4 regions of the Cobetia sp. D5 genome follow, and region 4 is predicted to be linked to each of the others. Evidence: predicted binding sites of a transcription regulator. Region 4 holds the regulator's gene; each other region holds the start of a gene.
What was found. Region 4 encodes FNR, which switches genes on or off when oxygen is low (the NO sensors DNR and NnrR bind a similar motif). Its sites were predicted from a motif close to TTGATNTANATCAA; they were not measured.

Region 1 (4,876 bases), 980 kb from region 4:
GGAGCAGCACGACCTCAATAGCTTCGATGCCCTGTGGCAAGTGGCAGCCCACGACGTCGACGCGCCGAATCGTGAACGCGGCGGCGTCTCGACGGTTTCGCTGCTGACGCTCGAGGATGAGGACGGCAACAGCCATCGCCTCTATCTCAAGCGCCAGACCAACCACCTGGGCCGCAGCCTGGCGCGCCCGCTGGGCGAACCGACCTTCTCTCGCGAATGGCGTGCCATCCGTCACTATCACGCGCTGGGAATACCGGCAGTGGACGCCGGCTGGTACGGCGAGCGGCGCGCAGGCCGGGAATGGCGCGCCATCCTGATCACCTTCGATCTCGCCGGGCGCGATGATCTGGATCACTGGCATGAACGCTGGGCGGAACTCGATGCCGGCATGCGCTCTCAGGTCATCACCGCCAGCGCCCGCCTTGTTCGCGAGATTCATCAGGCTGGCCTGATGCATGGCTGCCTGTTCCCCAAGCACCTCTTCCTCAGTCGCCCGCCGAGTGAGTCGCCGGACAGCACCTGGCAGATGGACGCCGTCATCATCGACCTCGAGAAGACGCGCCGCTTCGTGCTGCGCCGTCACGAGTGCCTGCGCGATCTCTACGTGCTGTGGCGCCGCCTGAAGGGCTGGCAGCACGATGAATGGCGACAATTTCTGGCCGTCTATCGCGATGCGGATGCGCAGAGCGCCGAGGTCAGTCAGTGGCTGAAAGAGCTGGAAGCACGCGCCGCACGCAAGCGGCGCTGAGTCTGCAGAGCCCGGCGACGATCTTTGGCGTAGTGAGTACTAACCTCGCGCACGGCATGCGACCAAGGTCTTGGTCACCTTGCGCGAGGATGAATGGGGATGTCGCTCGAATGCGTCATCACAAGTCTCACTCGTGAGACATTAAACTTCCCTGAAATAATCGGTAACATCCGCTAACAGGACGCCTAATAAGTTTTCAAACAACGTTCTAAAAAAATGCTTGCCAAACAGAACGCTGTTTCTTATAGTTCGCAGCGTCCCCTGATCGACGCAGCCACGCAGAGCACACGGCCCAAGCCGTAGGGTAGCGAGGCACTGCTGACAGGCAGCTCACGAAGCCAAGCTTCAAGGAGAACTACACATGAAAGCTATCAAGATCCTGACCGCTACTGTTATCGCCGGCACCATGGCAATGGGCGCACAATCCGCCATGGCATATGGCAAGGGTGACATCTTCCTGCGCGGTGGCGTTGCCAAGGTCGACGGCAAGAGCAACAACGGCAACGGTCTGATCGCCAAGGACGAGTCTGGCTTCGCCGGTTCCGTGGGCTACATGTTCCACGACAACCTGGCCATCGCCCTGCAGTCCACTGAAGAATTCAGCACTGACTGGGAAAACAGCGCCGGTGGTTTCGATCAGATGCCGATCAACCTGATGCTGCAGTACTACCCGCTGGGCGGTACTGAAGCCCGTGTCCAGCCGTACGCTGGTGTCGGCCTGAACTACACCCACTTCTCCGGTGAGTCTGCCGGTGGCCAGAGCATGGACATCGACGACAGCTACGGCGCCGCTGCCGAGCTGGGTGTGGACCTCAAGATCACCGAAGCCTGGGCCGTCAACGGCTTCGCTCGTTACGCCGACGTCAAGGCCGATACCAAGATCGCCGGTCAGGACGTGAACGACACCGAGCTGGACCCGGTCACTGTCGGTGCCGGTGTCACCTACCGCTTCTAAGTTCTTGTGGGAGGCGTGAACATGCCTCCAGCGAGTACCTGGCAAGCCGTGTGATGCCGCGTCATGAAAACGTCAGCGATGGAGCTCGGCAACGCCGAGCCGTCCAGGCGCAGATGGGCATCACACACAAACGCCGCAGACCTTCGGGTCTGCGGCGTTTTCGTAGTGGGCAGCCAACGGCTACATGGCCGATCTTCAGCGACGTGGCGCAGAAATTGACCTGGATCAACCACGTCCCTGACCGAGCAAGAACGCCCGTAAACTCTTGCCCCAGATCAAATTTCTCGAAATTCGGCTACCTAGAATGAGGGCATCCTTTCCCGCCATCCTTCAGGAGCCATCATGTCCGACGTCGTCACTCGCTCAGCCTCCCTCCCCGCGCACCTGACTTCGCGTAGCCCGCGCTCTGCAGCACGCCCGTGGCAGCTTCTGGCACTGGCAGGCCTCACCGGCCTCGCGACTCTCGGCGCCGCACCGGCCATGGCCGCCGACTCGCTGAATGCCAGCTCTCACAGCTCGCTCAGCTCTCTCAACTACGGCGCCGGGCAGTTCTGGACGCGTGCGGGTGTTGCCAAGGTCTCGCCGAAGAGTGACAACGGTCGCATCGATGCCATCGGCGCCGACGTGGATGTCGATGATGACAGCGCCTTTGCCTTCACTCTCGGTTATCGCTTCACCGACACCTTCGGTATCGAGCTGCTGGCGGCGCAGGACTTCGACCACGACATCTCGCTCAATGGCCAGAAGGCCGGTTCCGTCGATCACCTGCCGCCGACCCTGACACTGCAGTACTACCCGCTTGGCGGACGTGAATCGCGCATCCAGCCGTACATCGGCGCAGGCGTCAATTACACCCACTTCTCCGACGAAACCCTCGACGATGGCACCAAGCTCGAGATGGATGACAGCTGGGGCGCGGCCGCACAGATCGGCGTCGATCTGGTGATCAACGAGCACTGGGCGGCCAACGTCGCCGCCTGGTATCTGGATATCGATTCCGATGTCACCGTAGCGGGCAGCGTCAACGACAAGGTCGAGATCGACCCCATCGTGACCATGGCCGGGATCAGCTATCGCTTCTGATCAGCCACTTCCTGGCTAGCGCTTCTGACTGGCCAGAAACGACAACGCCCCGCCAGCCCATCTCGGGCCGGCGGGGCGTTGTGCTTTGTATCTGGTGCGCTGTGCATTGTGAGTTGTGCGCTCGGCACGCCTCAGCGCGGGGCGGCTTGCCCACTGTTCGTCGTTGCCGAAGCATTGGAAGTTGTTGCAGTCGATGAGGTTGAGGGAGTTGAAGGCGAAGGCGGCGTGGCGTCGTCGGCCGGCGCCTTGCTCACCTTGCCCGGACGCGGGCGGTCCAGCACCAGACCCAGCACCACCAGTGCCGCGCCCGCCACCATCAGCGCGGTCCACTGTTCATCGAATAGCCACCATGCCATCAGCGCGGCACACGGCGGCACCAGGAAGAAGGTGCGCGCGACCTGATGGGCCTCGCCCCGCTCCAGCATCAGCATCAGCAGCCAGATGGCACCGACCGAGATGGCGATTACCAGCCAGGCCATGGTCAGCAGCAGACGCGGCGTGGGGTCAAAGGCAAAGCTGCCGACACTGGTCGCCGCGACGACGAACACCGCGCCCGCACCGAGATACTGGAACATCAGCCCCTCGACCAGCCCCATGCGCCCGGAGACCCGCTTCTGCCACAGCGTCGAGCTGGACACGCCGATCAGCGCCACCAGACACCAGACGAGCCCGATCAGCGGCCACTGCAGAGTGCCCGCGCCGTCCTTGGCAAGCCCTGCCCCCAGCACCAGGCTGACGCCGATGGCGCCACAGCCAAGCCCCGCCCACTGCTTGGGCCCCAGCCGCACGCCGAACAACGGCAGTGACAAGGCCGCCGTCACCAGTGGATGCAGGCTGACCAGCAGCGCCGTCAGGCCCGCCGGCAGCCCCGCCTTGACCGCCGCGAACACGCCGCCCAGATAGGCGCCATGCAACAGCATGCCAATGCCCATCTGCGCCAGACGGTCGTTGCGCCGACCCCACTGACGCGGCTTGCGGCGCAGCCACAGAATCACTCCCAGCACCGGCAGCACCAGCAGGCTGCGCACCAGCAGCAAGGTGAAGGGTTCAGCGTCCAGGGTACCGAAGCGCGCGGCGATGAAGCCGCTGGCGAACAGAAACACGAAGCAAAGTGGCATCCACATCACGCAGACTCCAGCGAGAGAAATGACAACCGGTCGGCCCGGGGGCAGGTGCAGGACGTGCACCGACGGGACCACGACATGAGCCTTCAGCTTGCCGCGAACCCTCAAGGGGGCACAAGATACAGATAATCACCATTTCAAGGGGTACAGACAGGCATGTCATCCGCCGAGCACGCTTCGTCCGCCAGCCGCCCTTCGCTTGCAGGCCCCGCCAGCAACTCAACCACCAGCTCAATCGCCAGCTCAGGCGCCACAGCCGCGACGCTGCCGCGCTATCAGCAGCTGGTCGAGCGGCTCAAGGCCCAGATGGCGACGGGCAAACTGAGCGCGGGGCAGCGCCTGCCTTCGCTCAGGCGGCAGGCGGCGCAGGCGGGGCTCGGCCTCAACAGCGTGATCCGTGCCTATGGCGAGCTGGAGGCGGCGGGCCTGATCATCGCCGAACCGCGTGCCGGCTATCGGGTCGCGCCAGCGACGCAGGCTGCTCACGATACGAATGACCTGAATACCGGCTCACAGACCAGCCCGACTTCATCTCGTCATCCCGGCGTAGCGCAGCACGGGCAGCACGGGCAGCCGGAGTCACATCACAGGCCACGTGCCATCACCACCCTCACCATCAGTGACCCGGCCTGGCAGGCGATGGCAAATGCCAGTGATCCGCGCCTGGCGCCGTTGGGTGCCGCTCATCCGGAGCTGGACGCCCCCGCCGTGCGACGACTGTATCGTCTGGCGCGCACTCAGCTCGGGGCGCATGCCCAGCATCCCAGCGCCTATGCCCTGCCGCCGGGCTCGAGCGCGCTGCGCACTGCCATCGCCCAGCACCTCAGCCACCACGGTCATCCCTGTGACAGCGACGCCCTATTGATCAGTCAGGGGGCGCAGCATGGCATGTCATTGCTGCTCGGCCAGCTGCGTGCCGCCAAGGGCCGCTGTCGGGTCGGCGTCGAAGCGCCGGGCTATTTCGGT
Region 2 (4,876 bases), 600 kb from region 4:
TTCTGGCCATGCTGGCAGCACGAAAAAGCCCGTGATCGATGATCACGGGCTTTTCGATGGTGACGCCTGCCGGTCGTCAGACCGTCAGGTCGTCAGCCTTCACGTAACGCGGCTCGAAGGTGCGGCCATCCAGACGTTCGTTGTCCGGATCATTCTGGATCAGCACCTTGAGCGTCTCGCTGGCACGGTCACGCAGACCGAGGCCCAGATAGCCCTCGACCATCACGGCCAGCGCATCGCGGGTGGCAGGAGTGTTAGGGTAGTGCTCAATGACCCACTCGCCACGCTTCACGGCAGCCAGATAGGCCTGCTTGCGCAGGTAGAAATCGGCTGTCTGCAGCTCGCCGCGCGCCAGTACGTTGCGCAGATAGATGATGCGCTGACGGGAATCTGCCGCGTAGGTGCTGTTGGGGAAGCGACGTACCAGCTCACCGAAGTCGACGTAGGCATCGCGTGTCGCGCCCAGGTCACGCTTGGAAATATCGATCAGATCGAGGGATTCCAGGCTGAAACGACCCGCGCTGTACGCTGCCAGTCCACGCATGTAGTAGGCATAATCGACCTGCGGGTGATCGGGGTGCAGGCGAATGAAACGGCTGGCCGCGGCGCGTGCCGCCTCCCAGTTGTCGACCTGATAATAGGCGTAGATCAGCTCCAGCTGCGACTGTTCGGCGTAGCTGCCGAACGGGAAGCGAGTATCCAGGGCTTCAAGTTGTTGCACAGCGGAGTTGAAGCGGCTGGTATCCAGGGAAACCTGGGCCTGACGATACAGGTCCTGCTCCTGAAGATCCGGTGCCGGCTCGTTGGACGCACAGCCAGCCAGCAAGGTGCTGGCCAGGGCGAGGGCAGTCAAGGGAAGGGCGCGCATCGGTTTCCTCATCTCGGGCAATCCATGGCGGGCATGCTAGAATCCGCCGATCCGCACTCACTATAAAGCAAAGGCCCTTTCGTGCGAAACGGCCTCAGAGAGCAATATGGCAGACACCATCAACCGCGAAGAGCGGATCCCGGAGGCGATGATTGGCATGCGCCTTGATCAGGCCTGCGCCGAGATCTTCTCCGACTATTCCCGCGAGCGTCTCAAGCACTGGATCAAGACCGGTGCGCTGACCCTCGACGGTGCCGCCGTCAAACCCCGCGAGAAGGTCTATGGCGGTGAACGTCTGGCCCTGACCGCCGAGCTTGAAGAAGAAGTCAGCCACGAGCCGGAAGATATCGAGCTCGAGATCGTCTATGAAGACGACGACGTGCTGGTCATCAACAAGGAGCACGGCATGGTCGTGCACCCGGGCGCGGGTAACCACGATGGCACGCTGCTCAACGCCATCCTGCATCATTGTCCGGGCAATTCCATGATGCCGCGTGCCGGCATCGTGCACCGTCTCGACAAGGACACCAGCGGCCTGATGGTGGTGGCCAAGTCATTGACCGCCCAGGCGGACCTGGTCGAGCAGCTGCAGGCCCGTACCGTGTCGCGCGAGTATGATGCCGTCGTCACGGGCGTGCTGACCTCCGGTGCCACCGTGGATGCGCCCATCGGGCGTCACCCCAAGGACCGCAAGCGTCAGGCCGTCACTCACAGTGGCAAGCCGGCGGTCACCCACTTCCGCGTGGTGGAGCGTTTCCGGGGTCACACCCATATCCGCTGCAAGCTGGAAACCGGGCGTACCCACCAGATCCGCGTGCACATGGCGCACCAGCGCTATCCGCTGGTCGGAGACCCGGTCTACGGCGGGCGTCTGAAGCTGCCGCCGGGGGCCAGTGACCCGCTCAAGGAGCTGCTGCGTCAGTTCCCGCGTCAGGCACTGCATGCCCGTCGTCTCGCCTTCATCCACCCGATCACGGGCAAGGAAGTCGAATTCCGCGCCGAGATGCCGGGCGACATGCTGGTGCTGATCGACTATCTCAAGGAAGACATCGCTCGCTGAGGCGGCAGGCTCGCGCGACACGCCGCACAAGGAGAGGTTATGCACGACGAGAGTCTACGCCCGACCCTGATACTGCCGGACTGGCCCGCGCCGAGCCCGGTGCAGGCCTTCGTGACCACGCGTGAGAGCGGCCCCAGCCAGGGGCCGTATGCCGGCTTCAATCCGGCGCTGCATGTCGGCGATGACCCGGCGATGGTGGCGCAGGTGCGCGAGCTGCTCGCGGCGGAGGTCGATGACGGTCGTCCGCTGGCGTGGCTGGATCAGGTGCACGGCACTCAGGTGGTGGATGCCTTCGATGTCTGCCACGCCGAAGACCGCCCGGATGCCCCGCCACGGGCGGATGCCTGCATCAGTACCGGCACCGGGCAGGCCTGTGTGGTGATGACGGCGGACTGTCTGCCGGTGCTGTTCTGTGATCGGCAGGGCACGCGCGTCGGCGTGGCGCATGCGGGTTGGCGCGGGCTGGTCGAAGGCGTGCTGGAAGCCACCATCGAGCGTCTTGGCGATGACCCCGGCGAGCTGATGGCCTGGCTGGGCCCGGCGATCTCCAATGCGCAGTTCGAGGTCGGCCCCGAGGTGCGTGACGCCTTCATCGCGGACCTTCCCGAGGCCGATGACGCCTTCGAGGCCAGCCCCTACCGGCTCGGTCACTATATGGGTGATCTCTACAAGCTGGCACGCCTGCGTCTCGAGCGTGCCGGGGTCGGTCATGTCAGTGGCGGTCACTTCTGTACCGCCTCTGAATCACGCTTCTATTCACACCGGCGGGATGATGGCGTGACCGGACGCCTCGCCACGGTGATCTGGCTGCGCTGAGGCGCTGATCAGGAATCTCGGTCGGGGCGCTGGTCAGCGCATTCCGCAAGCTCGACATGCAGTACCCACAAACGCCCCGTTGACCTGATATCTCAGGTTGGCGGGGCGTTTCTGTGTGTGACAAAGCTGATGGCCGGCGGGGGCGGCGGGAATCTGACCTGGATCAGGCAAATGCCACAACATGCTGCAGCGCGGCGAATCCTGCCTTGAAAGCCGTGCGCCAGCCCCCATCTTGAGAGTCAGATACGAAATGTTACAGGCGAAGCTCCTGAGAAAAGGAGTACCGCCATGACTCTCAGGAGAAGGCACCATGCGCATCGACAAACTCACCAGCAAGCTGCAGAACGCTCTGGCGGATGCCCAGTCGCTCGCCGTCGGGCGAGGCCACAATGAAATTCACCCGCAGCATCTGCTACTGGCACTGCTGGAAGACCGCGATGGCGGCCTCAAGGCACTGGTCAACAAGGCGGGCGGCGATGCCACCAGTCTGATCAGCGGCCTCAAGCGCCAGCTGGATGACCTGCCGACCGTGTCCCAGTTCGACGGCAATGTCGCGCCCTCGCAGGCCCTTGGCAAGCTTCTGAATCTGGCCGATCGTGAAGCGCAGAAGCGCGGCGATCAATACATCGCCTCCGAGCTCGCGCTGCTGGCTGCGCTGGAGCTGGGTGGTGATCTCGGCAAGCTGTTCACCTCCTCGGGCATCAAGAAGCCCGCCCTGACCTCCGCCATCGATGCGCTGCGCGGTGGCGAAGCCGTGGGCGATGCCGATGCCGAGAACAATCGCGAGGCGCTCAACAAGTACACCCTGGATCTGACCGAGCGTGCGCGGGATGGCAAGCTCGACCCGGTGATCGGGCGTGACGAGGAAATTCGCCGAACGATCCAGGTGCTGCAGCGTCGCACCAAGAACAACCCGGTGCTGATCGGTGAGCCCGGCGTCGGCAAGACCGCCATCGTCGAAGGGCTGGCCAGCCGTATCGTCAATGGCGAGGTGCCGGAAGGCCTCAAGAACAAGCGCGTGCTGTCTCTCGACATGGGCTCGCTGCTGGCGGGGGCCAAGTTCCGCGGCGAATTCGAGGAGCGCCTCAAGTCGGTGCTGAAGGAGCTGGCGCAGGAAGAAGGCCAGGTCATCCTGTTCATCGACGAGCTGCACACCATGGTCGGCGCGGGCAAGGCTGAAGGCGCGATGGATGCCGGCAACATGCTCAAGCCGGCGCTGGCGCGTGGCGAGCTGCACTGTGTCGGTGCCACCACGCTTGACGAGTATCGTCAGTACATCGAGAAGGACGCCGCACTGGAGCGCCGCTTCCAGAAGGTGCAGGTCGATCAGCCCAGCGAGGAAGACACCATCGCCATCCTGCGTGGCCTGAAGGAGCGCTACGAGGTGCATCACGGGGTCGACATCACCGACAGCGCCATCATTGCCGCCGCGCGGTTGTCCTCGCGCTACATCACGGACCGTCAGCTGCCGGACAAGGCGATCGACCTGATCGATGAGGCCGCGTCACGTATCCGCATGGAACTGGATTCCAAGCCGGAGGAGATGGACCGTCTCGACCGCCGCCTGATCCAGCTCAAGATGGAGCGTGAAGCGCTCAAGAAGGAAACCGACGAGGCAGCGCTCAAGCGTCTCGGCGCGCTTGAGGACCAGATCTCGGAGCTGGAGCGGGAATACGCCGACCTCGATGAAGTCTGGAAGGCCGAGAAGTCCAGCATCCAGGGCGCGGCCCAGTTCAAGGCCGAGCTGGAGCAGGCGCGTATCGATCTGGAGCAGGCGCGCCGCGCCGGTGACCTCAGCCGCATGTCGGAATTGCAGTACGGCGTGATTCCGGGGCTCGAGAAGCAGATCAGCGAAGCCGGCGAAGGCGAGGCGGATACCTCCGCCCACGTGCTGCTGCGCTCCAATGTCACCGAGGAGGAGATTGCCGAGGTCGTCTCGCGCTGGACCGGCATTCCGGTCGCCAAGATGCTCGAAGGCGAGCGTGACAAGTTGCTGCGCATGGAAGAGGCGCTGCACGAGAAGGTGATCGGCCAGGACGAGGCGGTGATCGCGGTGTCCAATGCGGTGCGTCGCTCACGCGCTGGGCTGTCGGACCCGAATCGTCCCAACGGCTCCTTCCTGTTCCTCGGCC
Region 3 (4,876 bases), 240 kb from region 4:
CGACTCCCAGAGCCTGCTCTACATCGCCTACAGCACCAAGGAAACCAGTGGCAGCTTCAAGCATGCGCTGAGCAGCGTACCGCTGTGGGGCAGCGACGCCTGGCAGGCACCGGCAGCGCAGTGAGTCGCCTCGGCGCCTGAATCAAGCCTCGATTGATCAAGCGCCGACTCATAAAGCCCTGCTTCATCAAGCTCTGATTCATCAAACCATGACTCAACAAGTGAAAGCTCCAACATTATCCCTTGAAGTTGGGGGGTGTCGCTCCAAGGTCTTGTGCAACGGCTAGCCAGCCGGATTTTCATTCGCATGACGCAAAGGAGTGACACACGATGTCGAGCCCGGAGCACAAGCAGAAGATCTGGAAGCTGATCAAGGATGTGAAGGTCGGCATGTTGGTGACGCAAGGCGATGGCATGCCCCATGCCCGCCCGATGCATCTGGTGCAGGATGACTACGACGGCACCCTGTGGTTCTTCACCCGCGCCAGCGCCGAGAAGGTGTTTGAGGCCAAGAAGGACAGCGAGGTCTGCCTGAGCTTTTCCGATCAGGATGATGGCGTCTACGTGTCGCTGAGCGGTCATGCCAATCTGCACCGCGATCAGGGCCTGATCGACAAGTTCTGGAACCCGTTCGTGGCCGCCTGGTTCCCGGAAGGCAAGGATGACCCCGATGTCACCCTGCTGGAGATCTCGGTGCAATCCGGCGAGCACTGGAAGGCCAAGGAGAGCAAGGCCTATCAGCTCTACGAGGTGGCGCGCGCCAACCTCGACAAGGACCACACCCCGGACATGGGCGAGAACGAGAAATTCGGCACGGTGTAAGCAGAAGCCCGAGCTCGTCAGAGAGAGCTCTTTGCAGTGCCGCGTGAGAGTCAACGCGCACGGCCATGCCAGACACGACAACGCCAGCCCTCGGGCTGGCGTTGTCGTGTCTGGCAGCCTGCCGTTTCCAGCAGGCCTGGCGTCGGTGGTGAGGATTCAGGCCAGCGAACGCCTCAGGCCTTCATGTCGAGCACGATGCGCCCCTCGATCTTGCCGTCGATCATGCGTCCGAAGATGTCGTTGATGTCCTCGAGCTTGCCGGTCTGCACGGTGGCGGCGACCTTGCCTTCCGCGGCGAAGTCCAGCGCCTCCTGCAGGTCCTGACGCGTACCGACGATGGAGCCACGCACCGTGATGCCATTGAGCACGGTGGAGAAGATCGGCAGCGGAAAATCGCCCGGCGGCAGGCCGTTGAGCACCAGGGTGCCGCCACGGCGCAGCATGTTCTGGGCCTGATCGAAGGCCTTGGGCGACACCGCCGTCACCAGCGCCCCATGAGCGCCGCCGATCTCGCGCTTGATGACGCTCGCCGGGTCTTCCTTCATGGCATTGACGGTCACGGTCGCACCCAGACGGCGGGCCAGTTCCAGCTTGGCATCATCCACATCCACCGCCGCCACGTTCAGGCCCATGGCGCGTGCATACTGCACCGCCATGTGTCCCAGCCCACCGATGCCCGAGATCACCACCCACTGGCCGGGGCGGGTGTCGGTCATCTTGAGTCCCTTGTAGACCGTGACCCCGGCGCACAGCACCGGCGCGATCTCCACGAAGCCCACGCTGTCCGGCAGACGGCCGACGTAGCCGGCGTCCGCCAGCGTGAACTGGGCAAAGCCACCATTCACCGAATAGCCGGTATTCTGCTGGCTCTCGCACAGCGTCTCCCAGCCGCCCAGGCAATGCTCGCAGTGGCCGCAGGCCGAGTAGAGCCAGGGCACCCCGACACGGTCGCCTTCCTTGACGTGGGTGACGCCCTCGCCCACCGCCGCGATGGTGCCGACGCCTTCATGGCCGGGAATGAACGGCGGATTGGGTTTCACCGGCCAGTCGCCATGCGCGGCGTGCAGGTCGGTATGACAGACCCCGGAGGCGGCGACCTCAACCAGAATCTCGCCACGTCCCGGTCGCGGTACCGCGACCTCCTCGATCACCAGCGGTGCACCGAATTCACGTACCACGGCGGCTTTCATGCTGTTATCCATGACGTACTCCTCATCCATTGAAGACTGACGAACATTCAAGAAAGACGGACATTCAAGACAGACGAACCAGCAGAGTTGCGGTGGAGAGTTGCGCCGGAGAGTGTGGGCTTGCGCCTGCATGCGCCAGCGCCCATGCCAGCGTTTTTTCCATCACCCAGGCCAGCGCCTATGCCTGCGTTTTTCCAGCGCCCGAGCCTGCGCCCGAGCCCGAGCCAGTGCAAAGCTTGCCTCTCCATTGAAACCAGACGCAGCGCTCCCTGCCCTGCGCCAGATCAAGCAATCGGATCTGGCGCGGGCATCGTTGTCATTTTCTCAAGCGAGAATCGCGGGAGGCATGCAGCACCATCGGTCGCGGTGGCGCTGCCAGCCAGGCCTAGAAGAAGCCGAGCGGATTGATGTCGTAGCTGACCAGCAGGTTCTTGGTCTGCTGGTAGTGCTCCAGTGCCATCTTGTGGGTCTCGCGACCGACACCGGATTTCTTGTAGCCACCGAAGGCGGCATGGGCGGGATACTGGTGGTAGCAGTTGGTCCACACGCGACCGGCCTGGATGCCGCGCCCCATGCGGAAGGCGACGTTCATGTCGCGGCTCCAGACACCGGCGCCGAGACCGAATTCGGTGTCATTGGCAATGGCCAGTGCCTCGGCCTCGTCACGGAAGGTGGTGACGGCCACCACCGGCCCGAAGATCTCCTCCTGGAAGACACGCATCGAGTTGTTGCCCTTGAGCAGGGTCGGCTGGATGTAATAGCCGTTGGCCAGCTCGTTCTCCAGCTGCTCGCTGCTGCCGCCGGTGAGCACCTCGGCGCCTTCCTCACGGGCGACATCCATGTAGGACATGATCTTGTCGAACTGCTCGCGGGAGGCCTGGGCGCCGACCTGCACGTCGGTGTCCAGCGGGTTGCCGCGCTTGATGGTCTTCACGCGCTCCATCACCCGGGCCATGAAGTCGTCGTAGATGCTTTCCTGGATCAGGGCGCGTGACGGGCAGGTGCACACCTCGCCCTGATTGAAGAACGCCAGCACCAGGCCTTCGGCGGCCTTGTCGATGAACTCGGGTTCGGCATTCATGATGTCGGCAAAGTAGATGTTGGGCGACTTGCCGCCCAGCTCCACCGTGGAGGGGATGATGCTGTCGGCGGCGCACTTGAGAATGTGCGAGCCCACGGGAGTGGAGCCGGTGAAGGCGATCTTGGCGATGCGCTTGCTGGTGGCCAGCGCCTGACCGGCCTCGGCCCCGTACCCATTGACGATATTGAGCACGCCCGCCGGCAGCAGGTCATTGATCAGCTCCGCGAGCACCAGAATCGAGGCCGGGGTCTGCTCCGCCGGTTTGAGCACCACGCAGTTGCCGGCCGCCAGCGCCGGGCCGAGCTTCCAGGCCGCCATCAGGATCGGGAAGTTCCACGGGATGATCTGCCCGACCACACCCAGCGGCTCATGGAAGTGATAGGAGACGGTATTGGCATCGATATCCGCCGCGGTGCCTTCCTGGGAGCGCAGACAACCGGCGAAGTAACGGAAGTGGTCCGCCGCCAGCGGAATATCGGCGTTCAGCGTCTCGCGCACCGCCTTGCCGTTGTCCCAGGTCTCGGCGACGGCCAGCATCTCGAGGTTCTGCTCGATGCGATCCGCGATCTTGAGCAGGATGTTGGAGCGCTCCTGCACCGAGGTCTTGCCCCAGGCAGCGGCTGCCTTGTGGGCGGCGTCCAGCGCGAGGTCGATATCCTCCGCACTCGAACGCGGGATACGGCAGAAGGCCTCGCCCGTCACCGGGCTGACATTGTCGAAGTACTCACCCTTCACCGGCTCGACGAAGCGACCGCCGATGTAGTTGCCGTAGATATCCTTGAACTTGACCAGCGCATCGGCGCTGCCCGGGGAGGCGTAGATCATGGCGAACTCCTGTTGGCCGGATTCACGAGTGGCGCTCGTGATCGACGGCCTGTTGTTGTCGTTGCTGCGCAGTCGTTACTGAAAAGTCGTTGTCGTGTCAGCGAAACGCCTGTGTTGGCCCTTCTGCAGTGGCGCCGTTGGCGCTGACCCGCTGCCCGCTCTATCAAGCGGTACTTGATCAGGCGACTCTCACAGTCTTGACCACCGACGCCAATCGCGACATGCCCCCATGGGCGGAGACCGTCTCATCCCTTGGGAGGAGAAAAGGAAGGAGAAACGAACGCCGCCATACCGCGAAGGCCGCAAGGCACGACACCACGCCATGACGTTATGCTCAGGATATCGCCCGCCACCGGCCAGGAGCCTCCATGTACCGTCTGTTGATCGCGGATGACCATCCGCTGTTCCGTGATGCCATCAGTCGTACCCTGAGTCTGAGCGTCGCCGATGCCCCCACGCCGCCCTACGAGCTGCTGCAGGCCGCCAGTCTCGCCGAGACGCTCAGCCTTATCGACGCGCATGCCGATAGCCTCGACCTGCTGCTACTGGATCTCGACCTGCCCGACAGCCACGGCCTGGAAGGCCTGACGCGCTTGCGCCAGGAGGCAGACTGGCTGCCGGTGGCGATTCTCTCCGCCCACGAGGCGCGCGAGACGGTGCTGGAAGCCTTGGCACTCGGCGCGGTGGGCTATCTCTCCAAGTCGAGCTCGGCGGAGGTATTGCGCGAGGCGCTCGCGCGCATGCTGGCCGGTGAGGTCTATGTACCCGCCCGGCTGATGCGCGCCGCCCCGCGTCCGGCGCTGGCGAGCCAGGCGGCTTCCTCATCAGCCTCAGCATCGGCCTCAGCACCAGTGCCACCGCCAGCCCCTCAACTTGCGCCGAGCCTCAGCGAGGCGGAATTCGCGCAGCGCTGGCAGACCCTCACCACCAAGCAGCGCGGCGTGCTGGAGCGCATGGT
Region 4 (4,876 bases):
AAGGGCGCGGACGGCCGGCCGATCTTCTTCAAGCTGGTGCGTTCCAGCACCCCGCCGGGCGAGCCGATCAAGCGCATCTCCACGCGCCGCCCCTACGATGCACCCTATGCCTCCTACACCGCCGGTGAGCGCGCGAGCATGCCCCACGATGACGCCGGGCGCCCGCGGGTCTATTACCGTCTGTGGCAGGAGCGCGCGACGATCCTGGCCAAGAGTCATCTGCCCTATGCGCTCGATGATGCTCGCTTCAAGCGCTGGCGGGCGCTGTTCCTGACACCGGATTACCCGGTGGATGACCTGCCGGATTACGACCTCAAGACGGCCTCGAATCCTTTCCTGACCTTCGAGGCCATTCCGGCCGAGTCACGCTATCGCTTCATGCTGGATGAGTCGCAGAACACCATCATGGGCTTCATCAAGGGGCCGGTCTGTCGCGGGCAGGTCGCGGTGGATGTGATCAATGATCACTTCTGGGTCGGCTTCACTGACCCGAAGATGTTCAGTCACCCGGAAGTGGAACGCACCCTGGCCGAGGAAGGGAAGAATCTCAGCCTGCCCGCCGAGCAGAGCAGCAATGCGTTGCCGATCCGCTCCTGGGTCAAGTTCGAGAGCAAGCAGACCGCCTACCTCAAGGCCAAGCAGCGCCTGATGTCCCAGGCCTATCTCGATGGCGATCTGCGCCTGGATGAGCGAGTGCTGTGGGACGGCAGCGGCTGGACCGAGGGCCCCGGCCAGGGGCGTAACCCCAACGCGGCCCTGACCATCTATCGTCACTTCGACAATGCGGCGGTGATGAAGGGGCTGGTCGGTGGCGTGCCCAAGACGGGCTGGATCATCGATTACCCGATGCTGGAGCGCATCCACTATCTGCTGGTCGCCGGCTTCGATGTCTACGGCAATCTCGGCCATCAGCTGGTCACCCGTCTGTACATGGACTTCCTGCGCATGGAAGGCGAGAACAACCTGCTGGTGCTGTTGCCGGCAGGTGAGCGCCAGGCGGTGCATGACAGCTGGTATCGCGACGTCAGCCCCGGCCTTGGCGAGCTGCTGTTCAAGAAGCCACCGCAGTTCGATGCGCCCAGTGGCATCGTCTGGACACCGCAGGAGCTGTCATCCCCGAACCAGGCTCGCCTTGGTCTGATGCGGCGCATGCAGGAGCGCCTCGCACCGGAACTCGGTCATGAGCGCAGCCTGAGCAATGTCGAGGATGAGCATGTGCGACATGAGCTGCAGGCCCTCGCTGCGGTGCAGGGAGTCTCGGCCAGCCTGATGCCGGAGGTGACGATCGTCGCGCTGGAGGATGGCACTGATGACTCGCCGCGCCTTTACAGCGTGCTGCGCAATTCCGCCCACGCCAACATCACCAGTCTGTTCGATGAGGAGGAAAATCGCCGTCCTGAGGAAGACACTCTCGATGTCTTGCGGGGCGTGGCGGGCGATTACCCGAATGCCTTCTGGCGTTTGACGCCTGACACCCTGACGGGGCTGGCAGAGCGTGTGGCGGCACTCGAGACCGAAGAGGACTATCGCGCCCTGCAGGCCGATATCGGGGTGCGCCGGACTGACCCGCGCTTCTGGGAGTTCTCCGACAGCGTGCTGCGCACCAACTATGCTGATCGCCCTGTCGAAGCGGGCCTGCTGGACTATAACCGCCTCGAGAACCGCTGATCGCCAGCGAAGCTTGAGCGGCCGAGACAAGCCCTGTTGTCATGACTGTCAGGGTTGTCAGGACTGTCAGGGTTGTCAGGGCTGTCAGGGTTGTCAGGACGACTGACGACTGGCCTGACAGAAAGAAGAAGCCCGCCACGCAAATTGCGTGGCGGGCTTCTGTCTTGTGTGGTGCCGACATGGCGCCCTGGCGGCGGATCAGCGCAGTGTCGCTCAGCGTGATGTGCTGTCAGCAGGCGTCATCAGCGACCGCCCTGACACTCGCCTTCGGCCAGTTCGATCAGGCCATCCAGATGCAGGATATGCACCTCGCGGGCACGAATGTCGACCAGCCCCTGGGTCTGGAAGCGGGTCAGGATACGACTGATTGTTTCGACGGCCAGCCCCAGATAGTTGCCGATATCGGCGCGTGCCATCGAGAGGCGGAAGCTGTACGGCGAATAGCCACGGCGACGGAAGCGCTGTGACAGGTTGACCAGGAAGCTCGCCAGTCGCTCATCGGCTGTCTTGCGCGACAGCAGCATCATCATGCGGCGATCTTCGTGCAACTCCTTGCTCAGGCTCTTGAACAGCTGGGTTCTCAGCTCCGGCATCTGCTCCGAGAGCGCATTGAGGCGGTCGAAGGGAATCTCGCAGACGGTGGTGGTTTCCAGCGCCACCGCAGTGCCGGGATAGCAATTGCTGTCGATGGCATCCAGCCCGGCCAGCTCGCTGGGCAGGTAGAAGCCGGTCAGCTGCTCCATGCCGCTGTTTTCATTGGTGATCTGCTTGAGACTTCCGGAGCGCACCGTGAAGACGCAATCGAAGGCATCGCCCTGGGTGAAGAGTACTTCCCCTTTTCTGAGTGGCGCGCGACGGCGGATGATGGCGTCAAACTGGTCGATATCTTCCATGTTCAGTGCCAGTGGCAGGCACAGTGAACTCAGCGAACAGGTCTGGCAGCGGGCTTCATGGGCGCGCAAGCGGTGTGATGCCTGTGCATTGGCCGTCATGGTGACTCTCCTGAGGAATGTCACCGCTACCCCTGGGGCAGGGCAGCGGAGGGGGCTTTCGGGCGCAACGAACGGTGGGGCGGGGCCTTGTCGCCCGCCGCTACCCTGTTCAGCCGATGTGATTCGAGCGACCAGAGTCTGAGCGCTCATCGGCTAATGCGGTGCAATTTCGTGACGCCATAATATTAGATTTTATTAATTCATTATCCTGCCCAACCCATGGGCGTTGCAAGGTGTGTGAACTTTAGGCCTGGTTGGCGCCGCATGACCATACCGCGACGACCTGCCTCAGCCAGCTGCGCCGAGCAGCAGGATCAGTGCGGCGGCCAGCGTCGCCAGTGCCAGTATGCCCCAGGCACGTGGCGCTGGTGTGTCAGGCTGACGTACGCCGTTGATGCGATGTTCCTGCATGGGGCCATCGCCTTCGCGCTCGTCGCTGTCAGCGCTTGCAGCGCGCGAAAGGCTGCCCAGGGCCAGCATGGCGAACAGCACCAGGCTGCCCAGCGTGAGGGCCAGCACCCAGAGATTCCAGAACAGGGGGAGTCCAGTTGTCTCCAGCAGATTCATGTCGTGTCTCCTGAGCGGTGTCCTGTCATGGGCCACGGCTGGCGATGTCGCTCGCGGGGGCGGCCTGCTGCAGGTAGGCGAGCAGCGCCGTGATTTCGGCAGTGCCACGCACGTCATTGGGGGCGGCGAGAATCTCGTCTTCCGCGTAGGGCACGCCCAGGCCTTGCAGGGCTCGCATGCGTGCCGCGATGCCTTCACCGCTCAACGCCCGCTCGAACAGCCACGGGTAGGCGGGCATCGCTGAGCCCGGCACCTGACTGCGCGGGTCATGCAGATGCAGGCGCTGCCAGGCATCGTCATGCTGCGCAGGCAGCTTGCTCAAATCCGTCCCCCAGCGCTCGACGCCCCACAGCGAAGGGCGGTCGTAATAGCGCTCCCGGGCGGTCGTCGCATCACCGTGGCGCGCCGTGTCGCCCGGTAGATCGCGCACCATGCGTGTGTGGCACTGCTGACAGCCCTCGCGTTGGTAGATGCGCTGGCCCTCCAGCGCCAGGGCGCTCAGCGGTTTGAGGTCTTCGGGTGCGCTGGCGAGACTGGGGTGAGCCCCGAGCGGCACCAGCTGGGCGAGGGCGCCGAGGCTCATGGTGAGCAGGCACAGTGCCGTCATCAGGCCGGCGTGACGTTCGAGCAGGACATGTCTCATGCGTAGTGCCCTCCCGAGGATGTGGCAGGGGGCGTGGTAGAGGGGGACGCAGAGTGCATGGCAGGTTCTGATGATGCCTTGTGCGAGCCGGAGTTCAGGCGTTGTCGCTCGTGAGCGGCTTGGCGTTCGCTCTTTTGATCAGCCAGGGTGCGCGTCACGTTGAGGAGCATCAGCAGCAAGCCGAGCGCCCAGCAGGCGAGCCCGCCCAGCGAGATCATCATCGGCATGCGGGCCACTTCCAGCACCTCGCTCAAGGTGTATAGCGGCCTGCCGCCATCTGCCAGCACATGCCACATGCTGCCTTGAAGCAGCGTGGTGGCCCAGCTGGCGGCAACGCACAGCAGGGTGCCGATGATGGCCAGCAGGGCGTGCGTCTTGAGCAGCGCGAGGGAGCGCATCGGGGGCAGCAGGTGGTAGGCCATCACGATGGCGACTGTCGCGACCACCCCCAGGCTTGCTGCCGGCGACAGGCTGTTGGCGGCACTGAAGGTCAGGGCGTTGAGTGTTGGCAATGACAGCAGGCTGTACTCAAGTACCGCCAGGGCGAAGCTGACCAGAGCTGCCGCCACCAGGCAGTTAAGCGGATCCCGGCGCAATGAGTGCCAATCCTCCTTGAGTGTCATCAGGCCATTGAGGCTGAGTGCCAGCCCCGGCGCCAGCAGCAGGAGGCCCATCGCCATGCCCAGTGTCTGGCTCCAGGCCGGCAGGGCGCTCGCGAACAGCAGTGGAGCGCCTCCCCATGTCACCAGCAGCACCAGCATCCAGAAGCTGGTGGTCGCCAGCCGGTGCGAGTAGAGCGCCAGCCGCGAGCGGCTCGTCACCGTGTGATGGAGCAAGGCAATGAGGCCGAATGCGAACATGCCACCGGGGAGTGGCCCGGCCTGCCAGCGCTGAATCAGTGCCTCGAGGCTGCCCGTGAAGAGCGGTATCGATTCCAGCAGGTCGATCGGCACGCTGAGCGAGATCAACACATGCTGTATCAGCACCAGCATCAGGACGGCGATGA

Region 1: U0O11_RS05520 (OmpW/AlkL family protein) is a predicted target of FNR. The motif match lies at 1,919-1,932, and genes of this name have one in related genera.
Region 2: clpB (ATP-dependent chaperone ClpB) is a predicted target of FNR. The motif match lies at 2,898-2,911, and genes of this name have one in related genera.
Region 3: adhP (alcohol dehydrogenase AdhP) is a predicted target of FNR. The motif match lies at 2,287-2,300, and genes of this name have one in related genera.

Annotation. Positions count from the first base shown of each region.
Region 1 is NZ_CP142020.1:1,298,968-1,303,843, reverse strand. Features, by position in the region: gene U0O11_RS05530 (lipopolysaccharide kinase InaA family protein) at 1-748, shown strand, start outside; gene U0O11_RS05525 (OmpW/AlkL family protein) at 1,110-1,703, shown strand; gene U0O11_RS05520 (OmpW/AlkL family protein) at 2,046-2,786, shown strand; gene U0O11_RS05515 (DMT family transporter) at 2,918-3,910, opposite strand; gene U0O11_RS05510 (aminotransferase-like domain-containing protein) at 4,067-4,876, shown strand, end outside.
Region 2 is NZ_CP142020.1:3,951,215-3,956,090, reverse strand. Features, by position in the region: gene U0O11_RS16365 (outer membrane protein assembly factor BamD) at 77-880, opposite strand; gene rluD (23S rRNA pseudouridine(1911/1915/1917) synthase RluD) at 975-1,928, shown strand; gene pgeF (peptidoglycan editing factor PgeF) at 1,968-2,744, shown strand; gene clpB (ATP-dependent chaperone ClpB) at 3,055-4,876, shown strand, end outside.
Region 3 is NZ_CP142020.1:558,648-563,523, reverse strand. Features, by position in the region: gene U0O11_RS02415 (CreA family protein) at 1-124, shown strand, start outside; gene U0O11_RS02410 (pyridoxamine 5'-phosphate oxidase family protein) at 331-822, shown strand; gene adhP (alcohol dehydrogenase AdhP) at 996-2,024, opposite strand; gene exaC (acetaldehyde dehydrogenase ExaC) at 2,398-3,918, opposite strand; gene U0O11_RS02395 (response regulator transcription factor) at 4,287-4,876, shown strand, end outside.
Region 4 is NZ_CP142020.1:321,992-326,867, forward strand. Features, by position in the region: gene U0O11_RS01450 (fatty acid cis/trans isomerase) at 1-1,668, shown strand, start outside; gene fnr (fumarate/nitrate reduction transcriptional regulator Fnr) at 1,911-2,660, opposite strand; gene U0O11_RS01460 (hypothetical protein) at 2,949-3,227, opposite strand; gene U0O11_RS01465 (cbb3-type cytochrome c oxidase subunit II) at 3,253-3,870, opposite strand; gene U0O11_RS01470 (cbb3-type cytochrome c oxidase subunit I) at 3,867-4,876, opposite strand, start outside.